2 regions of the Providencia sp. 6390 genome follow, and region 1 is predicted to be linked to the other one. Evidence: predicted binding sites of a transcription regulator. Region 1 holds the regulator's gene; the other holds the start of a gene.
The links. The regulator CRP, encoded in region 1, controls carbon source genes, mostly activating them, when cyclic AMP is high. The targets are predictions, from matches to a motif close to ATGTGANNNNNNTCACAT.
Positions count from the first base shown of each region.

Region 2: AC3Z9T_RS14505 (NupC/NupG family nucleoside CNT transporter) is a predicted target of CRP. The motif match lies at 5,636-5,653, and genes of this name have one in related genera.

Region 1 covers NZ_JBYVYL010000010.1:182,575-195,120, forward strand. Annotated here, with positions in the region: gene AC3Z9T_RS18815 (aminodeoxychorismate synthase component II) at 267-842, shown strand; gene argD (bifunctional acetylornithine/succinyldiaminopimelate transaminase) at 972-2,189, shown strand; gene AC3Z9T_RS18825 (helix-turn-helix transcriptional regulator) at 2,366-3,166, shown strand; gene AC3Z9T_RS18830 (MFS transporter) at 3,163-4,350, shown strand; gene AC3Z9T_RS18835 (hypothetical protein) at 4,404-5,198, opposite strand; gene crp (cAMP-activated global transcriptional regulator CRP) at 5,439-6,071, opposite strand; gene AC3Z9T_RS18845 (OsmC family protein) at 6,370-6,774, shown strand; gene AC3Z9T_RS18850 (phosphoribulokinase) at 6,843-7,709, opposite strand; gene AC3Z9T_RS18855 (YheU family protein) at 7,769-7,987, opposite strand; gene AC3Z9T_RS18860 (hydrolase) at 7,984-8,967, opposite strand; gene AC3Z9T_RS18865 (LysE family translocator) at 9,063-9,668, shown strand; gene murP (PTS N-acetylmuramic acid transporter subunit IIBC) at 9,730-11,202, opposite strand; gene murQ (N-acetylmuramic acid 6-phosphate etherase) at 11,228-12,139, opposite strand; gene AC3Z9T_RS18880 (MurR/RpiR family transcriptional regulator) at 12,494-12,546, shown strand, end outside.
Region 2 covers NZ_JBYVYL010000006.1:244,062-256,607, forward strand. Annotated here, with positions in the region: gene deoB (phosphopentomutase) at 126-1,349, opposite strand; gene deoA (thymidine phosphorylase) at 1,415-2,737, opposite strand; gene deoC (deoxyribose-phosphate aldolase) at 2,781-3,560, opposite strand; gene AC3Z9T_RS14505 (NupC/NupG family nucleoside CNT transporter) at 4,194-5,480, opposite strand; gene AC3Z9T_RS14510 (TatD family hydrolase) at 5,876-6,682, opposite strand; gene AC3Z9T_RS14515 (patatin-like phospholipase family protein) at 6,675-7,829, opposite strand; gene AC3Z9T_RS14520 (BON domain-containing protein) at 7,973-8,371, opposite strand; gene prfC (peptide chain release factor 3) at 8,616-10,205, opposite strand; gene AC3Z9T_RS14530 (tartrate dehydrogenase) at 10,426-11,493, opposite strand; gene AC3Z9T_RS14535 (LysR substrate-binding domain-containing protein) at 11,598-12,521, shown strand; gene AC3Z9T_RS14540 (helix-turn-helix domain-containing protein) at 12,543-12,546, shown strand, end outside.

The DNA of each region.
Region 1 (12,546 bases):
TTTTCATATGGAAAATGGCTTAGGTAAATCAGATTACTTGACTTAAATAGGCTATTTTCCTGCCTCGGCTGTGTTATGATAGCCGCCCCTTATTACTTTTTGCTGCTTTTTGGCTAGTGCTCTGATTGCTAGGAGTAGGAAATTGTGCGTGGGCATATAATATATTGACTCTAAAGAGTTCTAGATGCAGCTAGGCGATTCAACATAAAGCGCTGTAACTGGAACGATGATGAGTATAATGATAAAAATCAGTCGGATAGGCTATTATGCTTTTACTTATTGATAATTACGATTCATTTACCTATAACCTATATCAATACTTTTGTGAGTTAGGTGCAGAAGTTGTGGTTAAACGGAATGATGAAATTTCTATCGAAGAGATAGAATCGCTTTCGCCTACACACCTTGTGATCTCACCGGGTCCTTGCACGCCTGATGAGGCGGGGATCTCTCTTGAGGCCATTAAATACTTTGCAGGTAAAATCCCTATTTTAGGTATTTGCCTCGGTCACCAAGCTATTGGGCAAGCTTTTGGTGCAAAAGTAGTAAAAGCAAGAGAAGTGATGCATGGGAAAACATCAGCTATTCATCACAATCATCAAGGGGTCTTTAAAGGGCTTAATCGTCCATTAACAGTCACTCGTTACCACTCTTTGGTTATTGCTGCGGATACACTACCCGCATCTTTTGATGTATCTGCATGGTCACTGAATAATGGTGATGTTGATGAGATTATGGGGATACGTCATAAAACCTTACCTATTGAAGGTGTTCAATTTCATCCAGAAAGTATTCTGAGTGAGCAAGGACATGAATTATTAAATAATTTTCTAAAATACTAGATATTATTTATTTAACGAAAAAAATAAATTTTACCCCATCACTCGCTTAGCTATTGCGCTTTTGTGATTTTTTATTCATATTTAATGCTTATATTTTCACTTTAGCATCAAGTAAAGCAGGTGAGGGGTATGAAACAACAACAAGCTGTGGATCGTCAGACTTACGATCAGGTCATTTTACCTATTTATTCTCCGGCTGAGTTTATCCCTGTGCGCGGAGAAGGCAGCCGAGTATGGGATCAGCAAGGTAAAGAATATATTGATTTTGCTGGTGGTATTGCAGTTCTCGCATTGGGTCATTGCCATCCTGCTTTAGTTGCAGCAGTTCGCGAACAAAGCGAAAAACTGTGGCATCTGAGTAATATTTTTACTAATGAACCCACCTTGGTTTTGGCAAAAAAGCTGACTGACGCCACATTTGCGGAACGTGTTTTTTTTGCTAACTCAGGTGCGGAAGCCAATGAGGCCGCTTTTAAATTAGCGCGTCATTATGCAATCACCAAATACAATCCGTATAAAACTAAGATCATCGCGTTTAAACAAGCATTTCATGGGCGTACCCTTTTTACCGTATCAGTTGGGGGGCAAGCTAAATATGCAGATGGTTTTGGCCCAAAACCTGCTGATATCATCCATGTACCTTTTAATGATCTTGATGCAGTGAAAGCGATTATCGATGAAAATACATGCGCTGTGGTTCTAGAGCCCGTTCAGGGTGAAGGTGGCGTAACAGCTGCAACGCAAGAGTTTATGCAAGGTGTTCGTCAGTTATGTGATGATAATCAAGCCTTGCTAGTTTTTGATGAAATACAAAGTGGTATGGGGCGTACGGGGCAGTTGTTCTCTTATATGCATTACGGTGTGACACCTGATATTTTAACAACGGCAAAAGCGCTCGGTGGTGGTTTCCCGATTAGTGCTATGCTAACGACCCATGAAATTGCTCAAGTCATGGGGCCGGGGACTCACGGTACTACCTATGGTGGCAACCCACTGGCCTGTGCTGTCGGTAATGCTGCATTTGATATTATTAACACTAAAGAAGTCCTTGATGGCGTTGCTAAGCGCCGTGAATTATTTGTATCTCATTTAAATAAACTCAATCAGCAATATGATATTTTTTCTGAAATCAGGGGAATGGGGTTACTCATTGGTGCTGAGCTAAAAGGTAAATTAAAAGATCGTTCTAAAGATATTCTACAGGCTTGTGCTGTTGAAGGATTAATGATGTTGAATGCAGGGCCAAATGTATTACGTTTTACACCTTCATTAATTATTGCAGAAGAAGAAATTAACAGTGGTATGACTAAATTAAATAAAGCGATTGAAAAACTGCTCAATAATTAATTTTTAGCTCTCAATAAGAAATATATCTTTTTGAGAGCTATTTATTAATCTCCAATTTATTAAATAATCATGTTTTTAAATATTTGTTTTAAGTCTGAAATGGTATTCTCATCCTATTTTTTATATGGTAAATGTATATTTCTACATTTCACAAATAAAGTATGGGATAGATAATAATGGATATTCAAAGTATTTCTCTAGAAAAAGGATGTTTTAGTTTTAAAGAAGACTTTTTGAATTGTTTTGATTGGAATGATATTGATTTTTCTTTTGTTAATGTTGATATGAAAAAAAAGAAAGTTAATGTTTTGTGTAGCAACTATGAATGGCTCTTGATGTATTGGGATGATGACTTAGACTTACATTTAAGTGAAAGATTAAATTCAGGGATACAATACTGGAGTAACTATTCAAAAGTATATGCAAACACTTTATCTAAATCTGAAAAAAATATAAAAATTGATTTTTGCTCTAAAAATAAAGATGTGTTTGAAATAGTATCAATTAATGTGAAGAGAGACTTATCTGCTAATGATATATTTGCCATTTATGGATATTCACCAGTTATATCTGACTATGCGAACAAATTATGGCAGCAACATCAAGGTATGATTTTGCCAATGCGAGAAAACATTATATTACCTACCGTTGAATTACAATCTGAAAATCAAGAAATAAAACAACAACCCATTGATATCCATGGTCATATGAAATTTGGTGGTATACGTTTTACCCGTAAGGAAATGTTAACTATTCGTATGCTACTTGCTCAATGCCGAATTAAGGAAATTAGTGCTATACACGGGTGCTCCGAGAACTCTGAACATAAACGCATCATCAATATTAAAGAGAAGCTTGGTTGCCCGCATGCATCACCGAGTGGTTTATTTAAAGTGTTTAAAGAACGTGGCATTACATTAGCCTGCTTAGATACATTAATTAACTTTCCAAAAACTCAGCAAGGAAATAAAAAATGAAATGGAAATTCAGATTAGGGGCGGTAGCAGGGAATACCTTAGAATACTATGATATTGCGGTATTTGCTGCAATATCCGTGTATTTAAGTGCAGAATTAGAGCTGCTGGGCTACTCTTCAGCAACAGAGATGGTGTGGGGCATATTTGCATTACGCTTTCTAGCTCGGCCCATTGGCGGTTATGTGATTGGCCGCTATGCCGACCGAGTGGGTAAAAAGCCCGCTTTAGTCTTTACCAGTTTACTCACCGGCACCGCGACCTTATGTATGGCAGCATTGCCGATTCAGTTATTAGGTTCCTATACCCCTATTGCGATTTTAATTTTACAACTGATATTATCTTTTAGCTTTGGTGGTGAGCATCCATCATTAGCGACTTATTTATTAAATAATGTACCTGAAAAAGATCGCGCTAAAGTTTCTTCCTTGACTGTTGGCAGCTCAATAGTTGGGGTGATTATTTCATTAGCTGTTGTATTAACCTTAGAACGTACATTAACCGTAGAAATGATGCAGTCAATTGGTTGGCGTATCCCTTTACTGTTAGGCTTGATAAATATCGCGATTAGTTTTTGGTTCAGGCTAAAATTACCCGATCAGCCAAGGGCAGAAAAATGCAATCATACAATGGGTGGATTTAAAATATTACAAATATTTTTATTAACGGTACCTGGGACAGCAACGTTTTACTCGCAAAATATCTCATCCTCGATATTAAGTGAACATTTACAACTCGGCGAATTTAAAAGCATTTATTCCATTGTATTATCAAGTCTTTTATTAGCCTTTATGCTGATTTGTGGATGGCTCACTGACAAATACAGTTCTCCACAAAAGACATTCAAATTGGGTGTAATAGGTATGGTACTACTTTCTATCCCATTATATTTTGCGATGAGCAGTGGAGTGATGATTTTAGTGTCTATTGCTCAGTTACTTATAATAATAAATGGAGCAATGATATTATGTAATCTATCAGCGACGCTTGTCCCAATTTGTGGTGGTCAAACTGTCGTTCTTGCCGTTGGTTATAATTTAGCAACCACGTTTGTTGGTGGAGTCACACCCTTAGTAATTAGTTATTTGGTGGGTATCAATATTGCGTACGTGGGGGGCTTTATTGCTTTATGTGGCTTGACACTATTTCTATCAGCGTCATTAACTAAAAATTACCAATTAGAATAGTTATTTACCTCAGAGAGGATAATCCTCTTTGAGGTTTTTTGATAATTTAGAAATTATTCATCTAAAAATGTTAGCTGATAATATTTTTTAGATTCAGGTGCGGTTGCAATTTTTAATTTGCTAGTAATAGGCGCTAATTCTTCCGCCATCAGCTCTTTATAGGGTTTCTCTGGTATTGTTGGTAGTGGTGTGTTGAATGTTTTTTCATAGCTATCATCAACAGAAGCTAAGTTATTATGAAAAAGGATATCTCCTTTATATTTTTTTATAGGTGCTTTTTCTTCTTGTATTGTTAACTTATTGGGATTGCTGGATTTTAGTGTTCCAATATATCGTGTACTAATAAATGTATCTTGCAAAGCGGGTTGATGAGTTAATGCTGCACTTTCAATACCTTTTTCTACCAATTTAATGGGAGAAGGTTTAAAAGAAGCGTTTAGTAATTGGCTATTTGAGGGGGTCGCGTTGGAATTTTGTGATGGCTTGAGTCGATTTTGTAACTGAGTTATACGATCTACTGTATCAGCTATAGTGAATTTTGAACGTGAAGAGGTTGACTTAGATTGCGTATTATCCTTAAGTGGAGCTGCCATTTTACCTGATAGTTGAGTTTGAGGCTGATTAAATGCATTGTTGCCGAATTTTGTTGTGAATGGCGATGCTACTTGAGTTGAACTGATTTGAGACATATATGCAAAGAAACGCTGTCGAGCTTCTTCTTTGCTCTGCTTTATATGACAAGATTCATTCTTTGTACTTTGTTGTAAAGGGCTATTAGATAGCATCTGATTATGATAACCCATGGTTTTATTAATATACGAGTTATTGATTGGACTTAGTTCTTTCATTGATTAAATCTCTAATAATTATTGGAAAATTATTAGGAATTTTGTTTTATTATGATGAAAAAGAATATAAAAGAACGATATTAGTTAAAACTTAAATTATATTTTTGGTTGGGTTTTCTGCCTGTTTTTGTTCAGTGTGGTAAATAATATAAGCTTAGCCAAATAGAAAAATGGCTTGATATCTGAGACACCAAGCCATTCACTACGTGACCCAGCAACAGGCTAGGCCGAGATGTTAAACTAGCGAGTACCGTATACGACGATAGTTTTACCGTGTGCTGAGATCAGGTTTTGATCTTCTAGCATCTTCAAGATACGGCCAACCGTTTCACGCGAACAACCAACAATTTGGCCGATTTCTTGGCGTGTAATTTTGATTTGCATGCCATCCGGATGCGTCATTGCATCAGGTTGTTTTGCTAAATTAAGTAGTGTTTGGGCAATACGGCCAGTCACATCAAGGAAAGCGAGGTTACCCACTTTTTCAGATGTAGTTTGTAGGCGGCTTGCCATTTGCGCTGAAAGGCGCATAAGAATATCAGGGTTAACCTGAATAAGCTGACGGAATTTTTTGTAAGAAATTTCAGCGACTTCGCAGGCACTTTTTGCTCTTACCCAGGCAGAACGTTCTTGCCCTTCTTCAAATAACCCTAGTTCACCAATGAAGTCTCCCTGATTCAAATAGGAGAGGATCATTTCTTTGCCTTCTTCATCTTTGATTAAAACAGCCACTGAACCTTTAACGATATAGTAAAGAGTCTCTGCTTTTTCACCCTGATGGATCAGCGTGCTCTTGGATGGATACTTATGAATATGGCAGTGTGACAAAAACCATTCAAGAGTAGGGTCTGTTTGTGGCTTGCCGAGAACCATTAGCGTTATCCTCTGTATGTTAATCCAACCATCTGGTCAACCATGACCAAACAGCTGGTTTTTAAAGTCACTATCTTAGCATATTAACCATAATGAAAGTTAATACCAACATTATAATATAATCAATTGAAACCCTGAGTTTTGATCTTACCCCTATCAGGTGATAATTTGTTTGTAACATAATAAACTTAGAAAGTCTCGGCTTTATCGCTTCAGCTGCTTAAAGTGGCTACTTGATTGAAAGCATTTATGTAACAATGTTATCGTTTGTACAAACTTTTTCAGAGGGAATACAATAATGGAAGCGAGAGTTAAATGGGTTGAAGGTCTTTCTTTTTTAGGTGAGTCAGCATCAGGTCATCAGATAATGATGGATGGTAATTCAGGCGATAAAGCACCTAGTCCAATGGAAATGGTATTAATGGCGGTAGGTGGATGCAGCTCGGTTGATGTGGTATCTATTTTACAAAAAGGCCGTAATAATGTGAGCGGCTGTGAAGTTAAATTAACCTCGCAACGTCGCGATGAAGCACCTCGTTATTTTACTCACATTAATCTGCATTTTATTGTCACAGGAACTGACTTAACGGAAAAAGTGGTTGAACGTGCAGTTCAGCTTTCTGCTGAGAAATATTGTTCTGTATCTTTGATGTTAGAAAAAGCGGTGAAAGTCACTCACAGTTTTGAAATTAAAACTCAATAATTTTTTATTAAATGTATTATTTTTTTAATAGAAAATGCTTATTTAAAATAAGCATTTTCTATCAATAATTAGTCGTTCTTTTGTTTAATTAACTTCTCAACAATTGGGGTCATGATTAATTCCATTGCTAACCCTAATTTCCCTCCCGGCACCACAATAGTATTCATTGCTGAAATAAATGAGCCGCTTAACATAGAAAGTAAATAAGGGAAATCAATTTGCTCAAGCCCCCTAAACCGGATGACAATAAAACTTTCATCTTGTGATGGTATGGCTTTAGCTGAGAATGGGTTTGAAGTATCAACAGTAGGTACGCGTTGGAAATTAATATGGGTACGTGAGAATTGTGGGGTAATGTAATTAATATAATCACCCATTGAGCGCACGACAGAATCCATCACGGCTTCTCGTGAATGCCCTCGCTCTGTCGTATCTCGGATGAGTTTTTGGATCCATTCCAAGTTGACGATGGGCACCACACCAACCAATAAATCGACATGGCGAGCAACATTGTTTTCAGGCGTGACCACACCACCATGCAACCCTTCATAGAATAAGATATCGCTATTAGGTGGCAAAGGTTCCCATGGGGTAAAGGTTCCCGGCTGTAAACCATAGGGAACAGCCTCATCGTAGGTATGGAGGTATTTACGCGATTTCCCACTACCTTGTTGGCTATATTCTAATAGTGTCTGTTCTAACAAGGAAAAATCATTCGCTTCAGGGCCGAAATAGCTGATGTGGCGACCCTGCTCCCTTGCTTTACGGATTGCCATATCCATTTCAGGTCGAGTATAGCGATGAAAGCTATCACCTTCTAAGGTGGCTGGTTGGATATTTAATTGATGGAATATTTTACGAAACGCTTGGCTAGTCGAGGTGGTTCCAGCACCACTAGACCCTGTAATTGCTATGATTGGATGCTTTTTGGACATCATGGACTCCCTGTGTTGCGCTTGCGTCCATGCTAAGCCAAGCCATGAGCGAAACGGGGTTACGGGCGAAACTGACTGTTAGGCATAAAATTAACAGATTCATGTAACTCTGACCAGACTAGCACAATTTCTCCCGATGCTAATTGTCGTTTTACATCGTCAACTTTTTGCTGTAACGACTTTTCGTGTTCCCCATAATCGGTTCCTTCACGTAGCACATAGGATTCGATTAGGTTTTCCAATGTTTCAGGATCTAAATCTTTCCAAGGGATAATCATGATTTTGTATTGTCCAAATAAGAAGTTAACCACTGCGGAATGCGTTTCTCTAACCACATTTCTGGCTTTCTCAATGTACCACCAACAAAACCGACGTGCCCTCCATGTTCTGTCATCTGATATTCAATATTGGCGGGTAAATGAGCCAAATCAGGAACAACTTCAGGTGCCATAAACGGATCATCTTTTGCGTGAATAATCAGTGTTGGCTTAGTAATTCGTGGTAACCGAGGAAGAGCGCTACACTTTTGATAATAGTCGGTTGCATCTTCGAAACCGTGTATCCTTGCCGTGATCACATCGTCAAATTCACGGATCCGTTTTAATTGTTTTAGCTGTAATAAATTAAGGGGTAATGAGCCGGGGTAGCGAACCAGCTTACGGGTAGCATTACGCTTTAATCCATTAAGTAAATAGCGTTGATAAAACTGTGAGAACCCTTTCTCCATTCGTATAGAACATGGCTCTAACATTAATGGCGCTGATACCACAACACCGGCATCGATATCCGCATTTTCACCATTTTCAGCTAAATAGCAGGCAAGCATATTGCCACCGAGGGAATAACCCACTGCACCAGTTGGAACCTCTCCCCAAGTTTGCTTTAACCAATGTAAAAAGTAACGTGCATCACTGGTTTCACCTGAGTGATAGATACGTTTTTGGCGATTGGGTTCACCACTACAGCCACGAAAGTGCATGACGACGCCTAACCATCCCTGATTTTGGGCACTTTCAAGCATGCCATGAGCATAGGGGCTTTTAAAATTACCTTCTAAGCCATGAAAAATGACTAAACGTGGCTTATGACAAGCCTGCTCAGGAGGCTCACTCCAAGCAAGGTCGATAAAGTCACCATCAGGTAACTCAAGTCGTTGCCAAATAGGTTTAATTTTCGGGGTGCGCCGAAAAATTCTTGGCAATAATGTTTGCAGATGTGGGTTTTTAGCCCAGTTAATGGGGCGAAAGTTTTCTGACATAGCCTTATTTAATTTCTTAATACCCTTGTGGGGCACATAACATACTGTTATTTTTTTGTGATGCAAGTGCGCTAATTTTTGGAGATAGATTATAAATGAGTCTGGGGCTAGTTTTTTCTCTTTTTACGTTTCTATTCATTGCAGCAGTTACACCAGGCCCTAATAATATGTTATTGACCTCGAGTACCGCAAATTATGGTTTCCGGCGCAGTGTCCCCTTATTACTTGGAATAATGCTTGGAATGCAGTCGATACTTTACTTATCTGCATTTGGTGTTGCTGCGCTTTTATTGCTATATCCAGCGTTGCATATTGCGATGAAAGTGGCGGGCAGCCTGTATTTATTATGGTTGGCGTGGAAAACAGCAACAGCAAGTTATGAGCCCTTGAAAACTGAAAGTGCCGTTGTCAAAAATGTGAAATGGTATCAAGGGGGTTTGTTACAATTTTTAAATCCAAAAGCATGGTTAATGGGGTTAGGTGCCGTAGGAAGTTATAGTTTACCGGGTGATCTATTTGCTCAATCTATTATCGTGATGAGTATTGCTGTAGTGACAGTTAATTTAATCGCAGGGTTAATTTGGATGGCAGGGGGATCGCTTATTGGTTATTTTTTACGAGGTCGCCGTGCGTGGTTTATTTTTAATTTAGTGATGGGAATTTTGACAGCAGCGTGTGTGCCTCTCATCTGGCTCGAATAAACAAACTCGAAATAATAAGGGAGGCATTTACGGCCTCCCTTTATAGTATAAATACTCAGGCTTAATCTAAATCGATATCTTTGCTACCAAAGAAATAAGTGAAAATAAATCCACAGACATAAGCAACTGCAATACCACCGACATAGACTGCCATACCCGCAAATACGCCTTGTGCAGAGGTCATCAGTGGAATAGCCACTAAACCAGATGGACCAAATACGGTGTTAAGGCCGACAGGTAAGCCCATCCAAGCGATCAAACCGATAAAGAAACCACCTGCAGCACCACCTAAACACGCGGTCACAAAAGGTTTTACACGTGGTAGTGTCACACCGTAAATCAGTGGTTCACCAATACCGAGGAAACCAGGGATAATCGCCCCACGGATTTGGTTACGTAAAATAGAATCTTTCTTCGCTTTGACATACAGAGCCAATGCTGCGCCAACTTGTCCTGCCCCCGCCATTGCTAAGATTGGGAACAGGGAGTTGAACCCTTGTGCATCAACTAGTGCGAAGTAGACAGGCACGAAACCTTGGTGAACACCAAACATCACTGCAATCAAGAACAGGCCGGCGAGTATTGCCGTGCCGAATGGGTTGCCGTTTAAGTGCATAAATAACCATGACATGCCACTAAACAGCCAGCTACCTAATGGCATGATGACAACATAAGCCGCAGCACCAACAATTAGCAGCGTAATGGTTGAGGTTAAAATCATATCAAGGTTAGCAGGGATAATTTTGCGAACTTGTTTTTCAACCCAAGCGCCAAAAATACAGGCAATTAATACACCGATAATGCTGCCCCGAGGGTCAATATCCCAACCAAAGAAATTGGTCATGCCAGAGAAGACACCCGATGTGGCATTTGGATCATAGCCAAGCACAAACAGTGCGGCAATAATTGCACCGTTAACCCCACTGCCACCAAAGGCTTTTTGTGCATTATAACCAATTAAAATGCTTAAAAAGCTGAATAGCCCTTTACTGAACACTGACATGTACAAAATCATGTGTACGCCAAATGTTTGCTGCTCAGGTGCTTTTGGTAACCCACCTGGGTAGAAAGTTTGAGTGGCTAATGTTGCGAATCCTAATAATAAGCCCGCAGCGATAAAACCGGGGATTAATGGGGTAAAAATGGTGGCAAATTTAGACAGAAAACGGTGTACTGCGCTAGTTTGCTTTTGCTTCATCTGCTGTTTATTCGATGATGCGAGGGCATTTAGATTCGTTTCTAACGAAGTATCCATTTTTTCTGCGGCGATATGCTCACCACTTTCGAGGATCTGATTCATTAAATCAGCAGCGGTTTGTGCTTTGCCGGGGCCAAGGACAATTTGCAGCTGCTCATCACTTTCAATGACGCCAAGAACGCCTGCGATCTGTTTTATTGCTGTTTTGTCGACAAGTTGATCGTTATTAAGTGTCAAACGTAAGCGAGTCATGCAGTTGCCTGCTTGCTTAATATTTGCACTGCCTCCGACCTTTTGCAGGATCTCCTGCATCATTTCTTTTGTTATTTTAGCCATGCCATTTACCCTATCAGTTCCCGTATTAAACGGATTTCGCGATGCTAAGTGCAGTACGAATGAATCCATTATTGTCTGATAGCAATTGACGCGCCTCTTGTGCATTGAGCCCAGATAGGATCATCAAAATTGCAGTTTTACAGTGCCTTTCACATTGTTGTAATGCGAATTCCGCTGTTTGTCTGTCACACTCAGTGGCTTCCATTACGATTTTGACTTGCCTTTCAACCAATTTTGCATTGGTTGCTTCTACATCGACCATTAAATTGCCGAAGACTTTACCAATACGGATCATTGCTCCAGTGGTGATCATATTGAGCACTAACTTCTGTGCAGTACCCGCTTTCATACGCGATGAACCTGTGACCACTTCCGCACCTACGATTGGAGTGATAGCAATATCAGCGGCATTGGCAACAGGGCTATTTGGGTTACAACTGATGGATGCAGTCACTGCACCAATTTTGTGTGCATAGGCTAGTGCGCCAAGGACGTATGGAGTGCGACCACTTGCTGCAATACCGACGAGTACATCTTTATCGCTGAATTGAATATCAATTAGGTCCTGTTCACCGAATTCAGGTTTATCTTCTGCGTTTTCAACTGCGCGGAAAATGGCTTGGTGACCACCTGCAATTAAACCAACCACTTGTTCATGGGGGGTGCCATAAGTAGGAGGGCATTCGCTAGCATCTAAAATACCTAAACGGCCTGATGTACCTGCACCTGAATAGATCAAACGACCACCATTCAAAAATGCATGCGCAACTTTATCAACCAGTTGTGCAATTTGCGGTAAAACTTTTTCGACGGCTATAGGGACTTGTTTGTCTTCATTATTGATAACTTTCAGCATATCAATAGTAGACAGTTGGTCGATGTTAGTACTTGCGGTGTTGCGGCTCTCAGTTACCATTTTGCTTAAGTCAATGGTCATAATAAATTACTCCTACCTCAGTTAATGAGGCGATATTAAGGAATTATTTATTCCAGTGATGTGATAATGATCACGGCGTTCTCTATTCTGAATTGTCACTATGAAAGAATATTTTAGGGTGAATTAGAATAATTGAATAAATTACTTATTGAATTTAAAGGAATATTATTAAGTAATGGGGTTGTTCTAAGAGGAATAATTTATTATATTTATACTCGTCATACTTCAAGTTGCAGCGTTGTTGACTACGTTCACTCGCGCCAGTCACATAGTTATCTATGCTCCTAGCGACTTGTTCACTTGTCGCCTAGCTGCACCTCGAATTATTTAGAGTATAGTTAGTAAGGAATGTCGATGACGCTACTGGATACGATCACTTGTTTACTGCCTAGGCTTGCTGAAAATCA
Region 2 (12,546 bases), on a different contig from region 1:
TTTAGCGTAACTGCCGGATAGTGTAGCGATTCATACTACTGGCTGTCTACGGCAAATGCCCATTTTCATTAGCATCTTAAACAAATAAGGCAGTTTCCTGCCTTATTTAAATCATACGGCCATACTTACAGCATTGATTTTCCGTAATCCATTGGCGATAGATCGAAGTATTTCGCTACCGTTTGCCCAATATCCGCAAAGGTTTCACGATGGCCTAAAGAACCGGGTTTAACTTTTGGTCCATAGACTAAAACTGGAATATGTTCACGTGTATGATCTGTACCTTCCCACGTTGGGTCACAACCATGGTCAGCCGTTAAGATCAAAATATCATCGTCTTCTACTAATTCCATCAACTCAGGTAAACGGCGGTCAAACAGCTCTAACGCACCTGCATAGCCAGCAACATCACGACGGTGGCCATAAGCTGAGTCAAAATCAACAAAGTTAGTGAAAACGATAGTTTTGTCGCCCGCTAATTTCATTTCTTTTACTGTTGCATCAAACAGCGCATCAATTCCTGTTGCTTTCACTTTTTTAGTGATACCAACATGTGCATAGATGTCGGCGATTTTACCGATAGAAACCACTTCACCTTGTTTTTCTTCCACTAATTTTTGCAGCATAGTTGGTGCTGGTGGTTCAACAGCAAGATCATGACGGTTACCAGTACGTTCGAAATTACCTGCTTTATCACCAATAAATGGACGAGCGATAACACGACCAATGTTATAACCGCCATTTGTTAGCTCTTCACGAGCGATCTCACATAGCTCATACAGCTTATCTAAACCGTAAGTTTCTTCATGGCAAGCGATCTGGAATACCGAGTCCGCAGAGGTATAGAAAATTGGCTTACCTGTTTTCATGTGCTCTTCACCCAGTTGATCAAGGATCACGGTACCAGAAGAATGGCAATTACCTAAATAGCCAGGCAGGTTCGCACGTTTAACAATGATATCGAGCAGCTCTTGTGGGAAGCTGTTCTCATGATCAGAGAAGTAGCCCCAATCAAATAACACAGGAACACCCGCAATTTCCCAGTGGCCCGACGGCGTGTCTTTACCAGAAGAAAGTTCACTGGCATAGGCATAAGCGCCAATGATCTCAGAGTTAGGATCAAGACCCGCTGGGAACTTACCACAAGACTCTTCAGCGGCTTTACCCAGACCCAGTTTGGTTAAGTTAGGCAAATGCAGAGGCCCCTTACGGCCCTTGTCTGCTTCGCCACGCGCACAAGCATCTGCAATGTGGCCTAATGTGTTTGAGCCTTCATCATTAAATTTGTGCGCATCACCTGCTGCACCAATCCCGAAAGAATCCAACACCATAATAAATGTACGTTTCATAACTTCTCTCCTGCGTCATCGTTCCCAGCCATCGGGAAGAGCCACTGATAAAACTAATTTGTTAATTATTCGCTAATTTGGCGATAAACCATTGGCGTCGTTTCTGGCACTTTATCACTAATAACCATAGCAGCTCGTACTTCTTTAGCCGCTTCTTCCCATGCTTTTTCACTGTTCGCATGAATAATGGCTAATGGTGTTTGGCTATCAACAGTCGCACCCAATGCCGCGATATCGCTTAAACCAACGCTATAATCAATAAGATCGGTTGCTTTGCGACGACCGCCGCCCAATGTCACCACAGACATACCCAGAGCTCGAGTATCCATGGCGCTGACAATACCTGGTTTATCAGCGTATACCGCTTTATTCAGTACTGCGGTAGGTAGATATTTGCTGTAATTTTCGACGAAATCACTTGGACCTTTTTGAGCAGCAACCATGCGCCCAAACACTTCAGCCGCTTTACCGTTATCCAATACCGCTTGTAATTTCTGACGTGCTTCATCTCTATTAGCAGCTAATGTGCCAGACACAAGCATTTCAACACACAGTGCCATCGTCACTTCATACAAACGTGGGTTACGATATTCGCCAGTTAAAAACTGTACTGCTTCACGAACTTCAACGGCATTGCCAGCGCTAGATGCGAGGACTTCATTCATATCAGTCAACAAAGCCGTGGTTTTACAGCCCGCACCGTTCGCCACTTTAACGATTGATTCTGCAAGTTGCTCTGATTTTTCATAAGTTGGCATAAATGCACCTGAACCAACTTTGACATCCATCACTAGAGCATCAAGGCCTTCAGCCAATTTTTTACCTAAAATGGAAGCTGTGATCAGTGGAATTGAATCCACGGTTGCAGTGATATCACGTGTGGCATAAAAACGTTTATCAGCCGGTGCTAGTGAGTTAGTTTGACCAATAATTGCCACCCCAACATCGCTGATGATGTCACGAAAACGCTCATCATTTGGGAAAATATCAAAATTAGGGATTGCTTCGAGTTTATCTAGCGTTCCCCCAGTATGACCTAAGCCGCGACCTGAGATCATTGGAACGTAACCACCACATGCCGCCACCATGGGGCCAAGCATCAGTGAAGTGACATCCCCAACACCACCCGTTGAGTGTTTATCAACCAACGGACCATTCAGGTTGAGTGATTTCCAATTTAATACAGTGCCTGAATCACGCATGGCTAATGTTAGCGCAACACGTTCATCCATTGTCATATCGTTAAAATAGATGGTCATTGCCAATGCGGCAATCTGACCTTCAGAAACGGAATTATCACGCACTCCATTAATAAAGAAGCGGATTTCTTCTTCGCTAAGTGGTTTACCATCTCGTTTTTTACGGATAATTTCTTGTGCCAGAAACACGGTATGCTCCTTAACTACAACAGGATCTTGGTAATTTCTAAAATTAATAACTGCTGCTTGATTTTTTAGTATCAAAACCAAGAGTATTCAGCAAGTTAGCCAGCAAACTTGATGCGCCAAAACGGAAATGGCGCGCATCTGCCCAGCCTTTACCTAAAATTCTATCTGCTAATGCTAAGTATTGAGCCGCTTCTTCAGCTGTACGAACACCACCAGCAGGTTTAAAGCCCACGGTTTCTGCAACGCCCATATCATGGATGACTTGCATCATGATTTCAGCGCTTTCAAGAGTGGCATTTACAGGCACTTTACCTGTAGATGTTTTAATGAAATCTGCGCCTGCTTTGATGGAAATTTCAGATGCTTTACGGATAAGTGCAGGATCTTTAAGTTCACCTGTTTCGATGATCACTTTCAATAGCACATTTGCTGCTGCACATGCATCTTTACACGCTTTCACTAAGTCAAAACCAATTTTTTCATTTCCCGCCATCAGTGCTCGGTAAGGGAAAACGACATCAACTTCATCAGCACCGTAAGCAATAGCAGCACGCGTTTCAGCTAGTGCGATATCAATATCATCATTACCATGTGGGAAGTTAGTTACTGTAGCAATACGTACTTCGGGGGTGCCTTGCTCACGTAAGGTTTTACGTGCGATAGGAATAAAACGAGGATAAATACAAATAGCCGCAGTCTGACCCGCAGGGCTTTTTGCTTGATGACACAATGCGATCACTTTTTCATCGGTATCATCGTCATTCAGGGTAGTTAAATCCATGAGGTTCAGTGCGCGTTGCGCAGCTGCAGTTAAATCAGTCATAAAAACTCTCCAACGTTGTGAATTCTGTCAGAACAACACGTTCTTTGTTGGCGAGCGGGCTTGGTTCCTTAAAGATGCTACTCGAAAACCCGAATGTAGCAGCTGAATTCCTTCTCACCGCACAATGCCCTAGAGTACATCCACTCTGAGAACTAGCAGTCCATAGCAGCTTACTTGTACCTATTTGACCATAGAACTAGGTTATTTTATGTGCCACAAATCACATTAATTGCCTGAACGTTACATTGTTAAATAAAAACTTGTGAACATTATCGCAATTATACGCTATTTCGTTTCAGTTTTATTCTCTCAAATGGCTTTTCTTTCTTACTTTATTAATCACTCAATTAAACGTCGTTAATTCACTCGATTAAGCGTAGTTCAAAAATGATGGAGTAAGGGATAAAAACAGAAAGAATATAACTGAACATAATGAATTGAAAAGGGCAAATGCCCTTTTCAGACGGCAGACAAACGTATTTTGTTTGTCTGCCGTCGTTAAGGTTTTTGAAATCAACGAGGAAAATCAATTTATTGATTTTCGGCTGATAATACGGAGCGGGAAAAACCACGCTTTTATCCCGCTTCGTCAACAACCTCAAAAGGGCAAATGCCCTTTTCAATATACATAGACTAGATAATTGCGAGGGTTAAGAAGAAACCAGCAATAGTAGCACTCATCAAGTTAGAGAGCGTACCGGCCAAAACCGCTTTCATGCCAAGGCGAGCAACATCACTACGACGGTTTGGTGCCATGCCACCTAAACCACCCAGTAAAATCGCCACAGAAGACAAGTTAGCAAAACCACACAGTGCAAATGAAATAATAGCTTTAGTGTGTTCAGAAAGGACTTGTTTACCTGCCGCAAGAACCTCCGCATCCGGTTTCATATATTCGCCAAAGTTCATAAAGGCAACAAATTCGTTAACCACCACTTTTTGCCCAATAAATGAACCTGCAATATTTGCTTCACTCCATGGCACACCAATCAAGTAAGCGATCGGCGCAAACACCCAACCAAGGATCAGTTCAAGAGACAGTTCTGGATGATCAAACCACCCCCCAATGCCACCAAGAATACCGTTGATCAAGGCAATTAATGCAATAAATGCTAACAACATCGCACCCACGTTGAGTGCTAGCTGCATACCAGAAGCCGCACCTGACGCTGCCGCATCAATGATGTTCGCAGGGCGTTCATCTTCTGCAACCAGATCAGCTGCATTAACGTTATCACGAGCCTCTTCAGTTTCAGGAACTAATAACTTAGCGAACAGTAGTCCACCCGGCGCCGCCATAAATGACGCCGCGATCAGGTACTCCATCGGCACGCCCATTTGTGCGTACCCCGCCAACACAGAGCCTGCAACCGATGCTAAGCCACCACACATTACCGCAAACAATTCAGAGTTTGTCATTGTTGCAATGTATGGACGCACTACTAACGGCGCTTCTGTTTGCCCAACAAAGATGTTTGCTGTTGCAGATAGTGACTCAGTTCTTGATGTGCCAAGTACTTTTTGCAAACCACCACCCAATACTTTGATTACCAATTGCATGATACCTAGGTAATAAAGCACGGCGATTAAAGAAGAAAAGAAAACAATGATTGGTAATACGCGTAATGCGAAAATAAATCCGCCACCGCCAAACAACTCAAACATTTTGTCAGAAACAAGGCCGCCAAAAATAAAGCTCATTCCATCTTGACCATAACCAATTACCTTGGAAACGCCATCTGACATCCCTTGTAATACGCTACGACCCGCTGGAACATAAAGAACAAAAGCGCCGATAACGACTTGAATGATAAAAGCTCCGCCAACAGTGCGGAGTTTAATCGCTCGACGATTGCTGGAAAATAGCACGGCAATTGCTATCAGCACCGCCATCCCGACCAGACTCATAATGAGTTGCATGGAAGTATCCCTGTTCACTTAATTTTAGATTGATGTAGATAAGGAAACGTCTCCGTTTCCTTGACTCTTTGTGCGATGATTATACCTAGTCCATTTCAATAACCCGCAATCTTCGTCACAAATACATAGTGCAAAAAGTAACAAAAATTCAATTCTTGTGATTAAAATCACATTTTATTGTCAGTTTAATCTGGAAAGCACAAAAGGACGTAATAAGTAGGTAAAAAACTGAATGGATTAAGGAGAAAAAACTGCATCAATTAATAGCCATTGGCAATCAATTTAAAGTGACTTTAATGATGTATACTCTAAATAATTCGAGGTGCAGTTAGGCGACAAGTGAATAAGTCGCCAGGAGCATAGATAACTATGTGACTGGTGCGAGTGAGCGAAGCTCAACAACGCTGCAACTTGAAGTATGACGAGTATAGCTTAAATAATGATAGACTATTTATATACAACTGTTCGGCGATTTCATCGGGGCTTTCGTGCCGTAGTTCACATAATGATTTAAAAATCCATTGAATACGTTCAGGGCGGTTTGGTTCTCCTTGGAACCCCGACACTGGCATATCAGGTGCATCAGTCTCAAAAAGCAATGATGTTAAAGGTAATTGGGCGATTGCTTGGCGAGTTTTATTCGCACGCTCATAAGTGATAGTGCCACCTACGCCAATAAAGTAGCCTAGTTTAATCAATGATTGGGCTTGTGATAAGCTACCTGCAAAACCATGCACGACACCACATGCAGGCACTGGATGGCGGCGCAGAATGGCAGCCAACTGATCATGGCTTTTACGTGAATGCAAAATAACAGGCAGATCAAATCGCTTCGCTAACTTAAGCTGCTCAATCAACACCCGCTGTTGTAACTCAAACAGCGGTTCCTGCATATACAAATCAAGGCCAATTTCACCAACAGCGACACATTTAGCACTATGTTGTGCAAGGTAAGACGATAACTTTTCCATATGCTGTTCTTGAAACATATTCAAATACAGTGGGTGGAACCCCATCGCAGCATGTAGTTGCGGGTAACTGTGCGCCAAATGCCAAACTCGCTCGAAATTATCCACGCTGACTGTTGGAATAATAATATCAGTGATCCCCGCAGCATCAGCGGATGCAAGACTTGCCTCCATTGCATCAATAAAAGGCGGAAAATCAAAATGGCAGTGAGTATCAACAAATGATTTAGTCATTTTTTTCGTTGACCTGCTTAGCAGACTCTTCATTTGCTGCCATCATCGCACCAGTCATAATCGCTTGTGCTGTATCTGTCGCTTTCTTCGCTTGGCTTTGAGCCACTAACTCCGCGGTATGTTTCGCCTCAAATAACGCTTCTGCATAATCTTCTTCAATTTGCATCTCTTCATGAGCTGCGTTTTCAAAGCTAAAACGATTTAACGAATCATTATCCATAGCAAAGTTATGCCCCAACGCGGCAATAAAATAACGACCGCAACGGCGTCCTGTATGGTAGTCCTGATTAAGTGATGATAAACGACTCCCCAACGCACTACTTTTTAACGGCGTCGGTGGATAAATTTCAAAAATTTGCAAGTCACCGGGTGGATTTTCAATAAATTCTTGAGTGCAACGGTAGCTTTTCAAATGAACTTTTAGCATGGCCGCCATGCGTTGTAGGCCATACTTTTCCCCTTCGAGCCAACGGGTCATTCTTTTAACCCATTCAGGAGTAAAGTACATTTGAGAAGGTACCGTGCGAATAACCACAATAGTATCAGCACCACGGCGATATGCCTCTTCAACAGGGACTGCGGCACTAATACCGCCATCGTGGTACAGCGTGCCATCAAATTCAACGCCTGAACGATAAAAACCAGGGATTGCACTCGAAGCTCTAATAATATCTAGCCACGTTTCTTCCGTCGGCTGCAAAAACTCAGCCTCAAAATCCTCACTACGACTTGCTCCCATATAAAATTCACGACCTGCATTCATTAATTCAATACCTGAATGCATCTGCAAAGGGAGCTCCTTTGATGTACTTTCTACCAACCAGTCTAGATCAATAAGATGACCGCCACGTATAAAACGCAGTGGATTGAAGAATAAAGGGCTTGTTGTATAGCGAGTGATCACACGTCGTGCATAACCATGCTGCCCGCAGATATAAGCAGAAAGATTTTGTGCGCCCGCAGAGGTGCCGATCATGATATCGAAAGGGTTGAAACCTGTTTTTAAGAACTCATCAAGTACCCCCGCAGTAAAAATACCGCGTTGGCCACCGCCTTCACAGATAAGTGCGGTTTTACCTTTATTGAGTTCATCAAAAAAAGCTAAAGGTTCAATGCTACCGAGCGTGACTGCTACATGTTTACCCATACAACCCCCCTGACAATGATTTCTGCCTAGAGGTGCTCACTTATCAATGCAGCCGCCAATAGGCACAATTGTCATAAATTAAGCAGTAAAAACTGAACCTCATTTAGTATAGAGGCCCAGTTTTCCTGTTTACAGTTCTTCCATTAATTCGCAACAACCAAGCCGTTTTGTACTGATTTCACACCATTAACCATTGAGACCACTTGCACGACCTTGTCTACTTGGCTGTTTGATTTAACAAAGCCAGAGAGGTAAACCACTCCGTGAACGGTTTTCACTGAAATCGAGTTGCTATCGATGCCGCTAGTTGTGAGTAGCTTACTTTTTACTTGAGCAGTAATTGAGGAGTCATCGATGTAATTATCGGTGCTTTTCACACCACTCGAAACCGCTTCGCTGGTATCTTTACCTGCAATATCTGCGGTCTTCACGGCACTGTCCCAAGTATCAGAAGCTTGCTCTTTTAACGGTGCGCTACAAGCAAACAAAGCGCCACTCAACCCAATAACTAATAAAGAACGTAAAAGCGCTGAATTTTTCATCTGAACCTTCCTTTTTACTGCTGTTTTAAAGATTGGGGTATTACGAATATAGATAACGTATACCAATTGATAATCATAGACTATGAGAAAAACATCATGAAATAAAGCGTTCTCATGCAAAAGCCAGAGCAATCTGCAAACTTTAGATAAAAAAACAGGAGAGTATTCGAAAACAGATAATCATTAGGAGGAAACCCACTATTAAAAGTGTTTTTTCAATAGTGGGCCAAGTCATATAAAGAGATTAATGCTCTCTCGTTTTACGGAATTTTACATCAGGGTAACGTTCGCTAGTTAAATTCAAATTAACCATCGTTGGGGCGATATAGGACAAATTGTCACCACCATCCAATGCGAGGTTTTGTTCATTCTTACGCTTGAACTCTTCAAATTTCTTCACGTCGTCACATTCAACCCAACGTGCCGTTGAAACGTTGACGGCCTCATAAATCGCTTCAACATTATATTCGCTTTTCAAGCGAGACACGACCACGTCAAACTGAAGCACACCGACAGCACCAACAATAAGATCATTATTAGTTAATGGGCGGAAAACCTGTACAGCCCCCTCTTCTGACAGCTGTACCAGCCCTTTTAGCAATTGTTTTTGCTTCAGAGGGTCACGTAAACGAATACGACGGAATAGTTCAGGCGCAAAGTTAGGAATACCAGTAAACTTCATGTCTTCACCTTGCGTGAAGGTATCACCGATTTGAATAGTGCCGTGGTTATGTAATCCAATAATATCGCCCGCAAAAGCATTCTCAACATGCGAACGATCACCCGCCATAAAGGTTAGAGCATCAGAAATCACGACATCTTTTTTGGTACGTACTTGGCGCAGTTTCATGCCTTTTTCATAAGTACCCGAAACAATGCGCATGAAAGCCACGCGGTCACGGTGTTTTGGATCCATATTGGCCTGAATTTTGAAGACGAACCCTGTAAATTTCTCTTCTGTCGCTTCAACTTCACGCACATCAGTTTTACGTGGTTGTGGTGCTGGTGCCCATTGCACTAAACCATCAAGCATATGGTCAACGCCAAAGTTACCTAACGCAGTACCAAAGAAGACTGGGGTCAGCTCACCGTCTAAAAAGGCTTCTTGCTCAAATTCATGAGAAGCCCCTTTGACCAGTTCTAATTCATCACGTAGCTGAGCAGCAAGGTCATCCCCCACCGCTTTATCTAATTCAGGGTTATCTAGGCCTTTAATGATACGCACTTCTTGGATAGTATGACCTTGACCTGTTTGATAAAGGATTGTCTCATCACGCAGCAAGTGATAAACACCTTTGAATAATTTACCGCAACCAATCGGCCATGTAATTGGACAACAAGCAATATTTAGCTCATTCTCCACTTCATCCATTAATTCCATTGGGTCACGGATATCACGGTCAAGTTTGTTCATAAAGGTTAAGATCGGTGTATCACGCAAGCGAGTGACTTCCATCAATTTACGTGTGCGATCTTCAACCCCTTTACCTGAGTCAATCACCATCAAACAACAGTCAACCGCAGTTAATGTACGATAAGTATCTTCCGAGAAGTCTTCGTGCCCTGGGGTATCGAGTAAGTTAACTAAGCAATCATGGTAAGGAAACTGCATCACTGACGTCGTAATCGAAATACCACGCTGCTTCTCCATTTCCATCCAGTCTGATTTTGCATGTTGGTTAGAGCCACGACCTTTTACTGTCCCTGCACGCTGAATCGCTTGCCCGAACAATAATACTTTTTCAGTAATGGTGGTTTTACCTGCGTCAGGGTGAGAGATAATTGCAAACGTCCTGCGCGCGTTGACTTCATGTAGAAAATTCTGATCTGCCATTTAACCGTTCTTTTTTGTCTGATTACAGATTTGTACATGCATTAGGAGAGGCAATAGGTGGCTCTTAGCTCAGCAAATCCGTCTTGTTAATCGAAATTGGCGGCTATTTTCTCAGATCTTGGGGTTATAAACAATCAAAGGTCGCTTAATTAGCCGCAATTTAATGAGTTAAGGGGAGCAAATCTCCCCTCTTATATTATTGAAGCAGGCAGTAAGACTATTATTTTATAGCAATCAAATCTGCAATTGCTTGCCCTAGCTCTTGAGTACTTGCATTACCCCCCATGTCACGAGTTAAGTGATGACGCTGTTTAATCACCGTTTCCACCGCATTCATGATGGTATCGTGCATCTCAGTATGGCCTAAGTGCTGCATCATCATCGCAGCTGCCCAGATAGTACCAATTGGGTTAGCAATATTTTGCCCTGCTATATCAGGAGCCGAGCCGTGAACGGGTTCAAACATCGATGGAAACTGCTTTTCAGGGTTGATATTTGCCGAAGGGGCAATTGCAATTGTTCCAGTACAAGCAGGCCCTAAATCAGACAAAATATCACCAAATAAATTAGACCCCACAATTACATCATAAAATTCAGGCATCCGAACTAAGTTAGCGGCAAAAATATCAATATGAAATTGATCTGCTTTCACCTCTGGATATTGCTTTGCCATAGCTGCAAAGCGGCTATCCCAATAAGGCATTGAATGGAAAAGGCCATTTGACTTAGTTGCTGAACTTAGATGTTTTTTCTCACGAGATTGCGCTAATTCAAATGCATATTTTAAAATACGATCAGTACCCTTTCGTGTGAAAATGCTTTGCTGAGATACCACTTCATCATCAGTGCCTTCATATTGAATACCACCAATAGCAGAGTATTCACCTTCAACGTTCTCACGCACAACATAAAAATCAATATCACCCGGTTTTTTATCTGCTAAAGGTGATTTGATCCCTTCAAACAAGCGAACTGGCCGTAAGTTGACATATTGGTTGAATGCGCGACGAATGGGTAATAGCAGGCCCCATAGAGAGATATGATCAGGTACACCAGGAAAGCCAACTGCGCCTAAAAAGATTGCATCAAATTTTTTTAACTGTTCTAAGCCATCTTCTGGCATCATCCGGCCTGTACGATGATAGGTTTCACAGGACCAATCAAAATGCGTAAAGTTAAATTTTACTTGATGTTTAGATGCCGCAGCTTCTAATACTTTTAAGCCTTCAGGGATAACTTCAGTTCCAATACCATCACCCGGTATAACAGCAATATTAAATTGTGACATGTTACGGCTCCCCCACAACAGTGATTTTTATCAGTAAGATCTCCAGTTTATGAGTTGCTGTGATAAAGTATAGAGACAAAGTGTAATCTTTAGGTTTACAAACTATGAACAAGCTACCCGCATTAGAAGACATTAAGGTTTTTGTTACTGTCGCACGCCTAATGAGTTTTGCGCGTGCTGCGGAGCTACTGCTTGTTTCCCCTGCTTATGTTTCCAAGCGCATAAAATTACTCGAAGAAAACCTCGGGCAAACCCTATTTTTGCGAACAGCCCGCACGATAAATCTGACCCACGAAGGGCGTATTGTGCTCAAAAGTGGTGAACAGCTATTGTTAGAGCTTGATAACATGCACAACGAATTGAAAGCATGCCGTGAGGAGATCCGAGGTGAATTAAGGGTAAGTTGCAGCACGGGTTTTGGTAGCGCCTATTTGAATCCTTTTATTTTGGCATTGCGAGCCAGCTATCCACAATTAGGTATCGATCTGACATTGACCGACAGATCTGTCGAGATTATTAGTGAAAATATCGATCTCGATATCTATATTGGTGGCACTATCCCTGATCATTATATTGCAAAACGGATCGCTACAAACAAACGCATTCTTTGTGCAGCACCCGCTTATTTAGAGCAGCATGGTCAGCCCTCTCACCCTCAAGAACTTGAGAAACAACATTTTTGCATCACAATTAAAGAGCGTAATCAAGCACCTGCACAATGGAAGTTACAGCAACAAACCGAAAGCATGCTGATTGCACCAAATAGTAAACTCATGGTCAATAACGGTGACGTGGCTAAGCAATGGTGCCTTGGCGGCGAGGGCATTTTATTACGTTCATTATGGAGTGTTTTACCTGAATTAGAGACAGGAAAATTAACGCGAGTATTAGCGAAATGGCACCAACCTGCTGATGTATATGCTGTTTATTCAAGGACAGCACGTAATAACGCGAATTTACGTGTGTTTATTGAAAATCTTGAGCAATACTTATCAAAACATTTACCGCATCAATTTCAGGATGAATAAACAAAAGGTGGATATGAGTCAATGA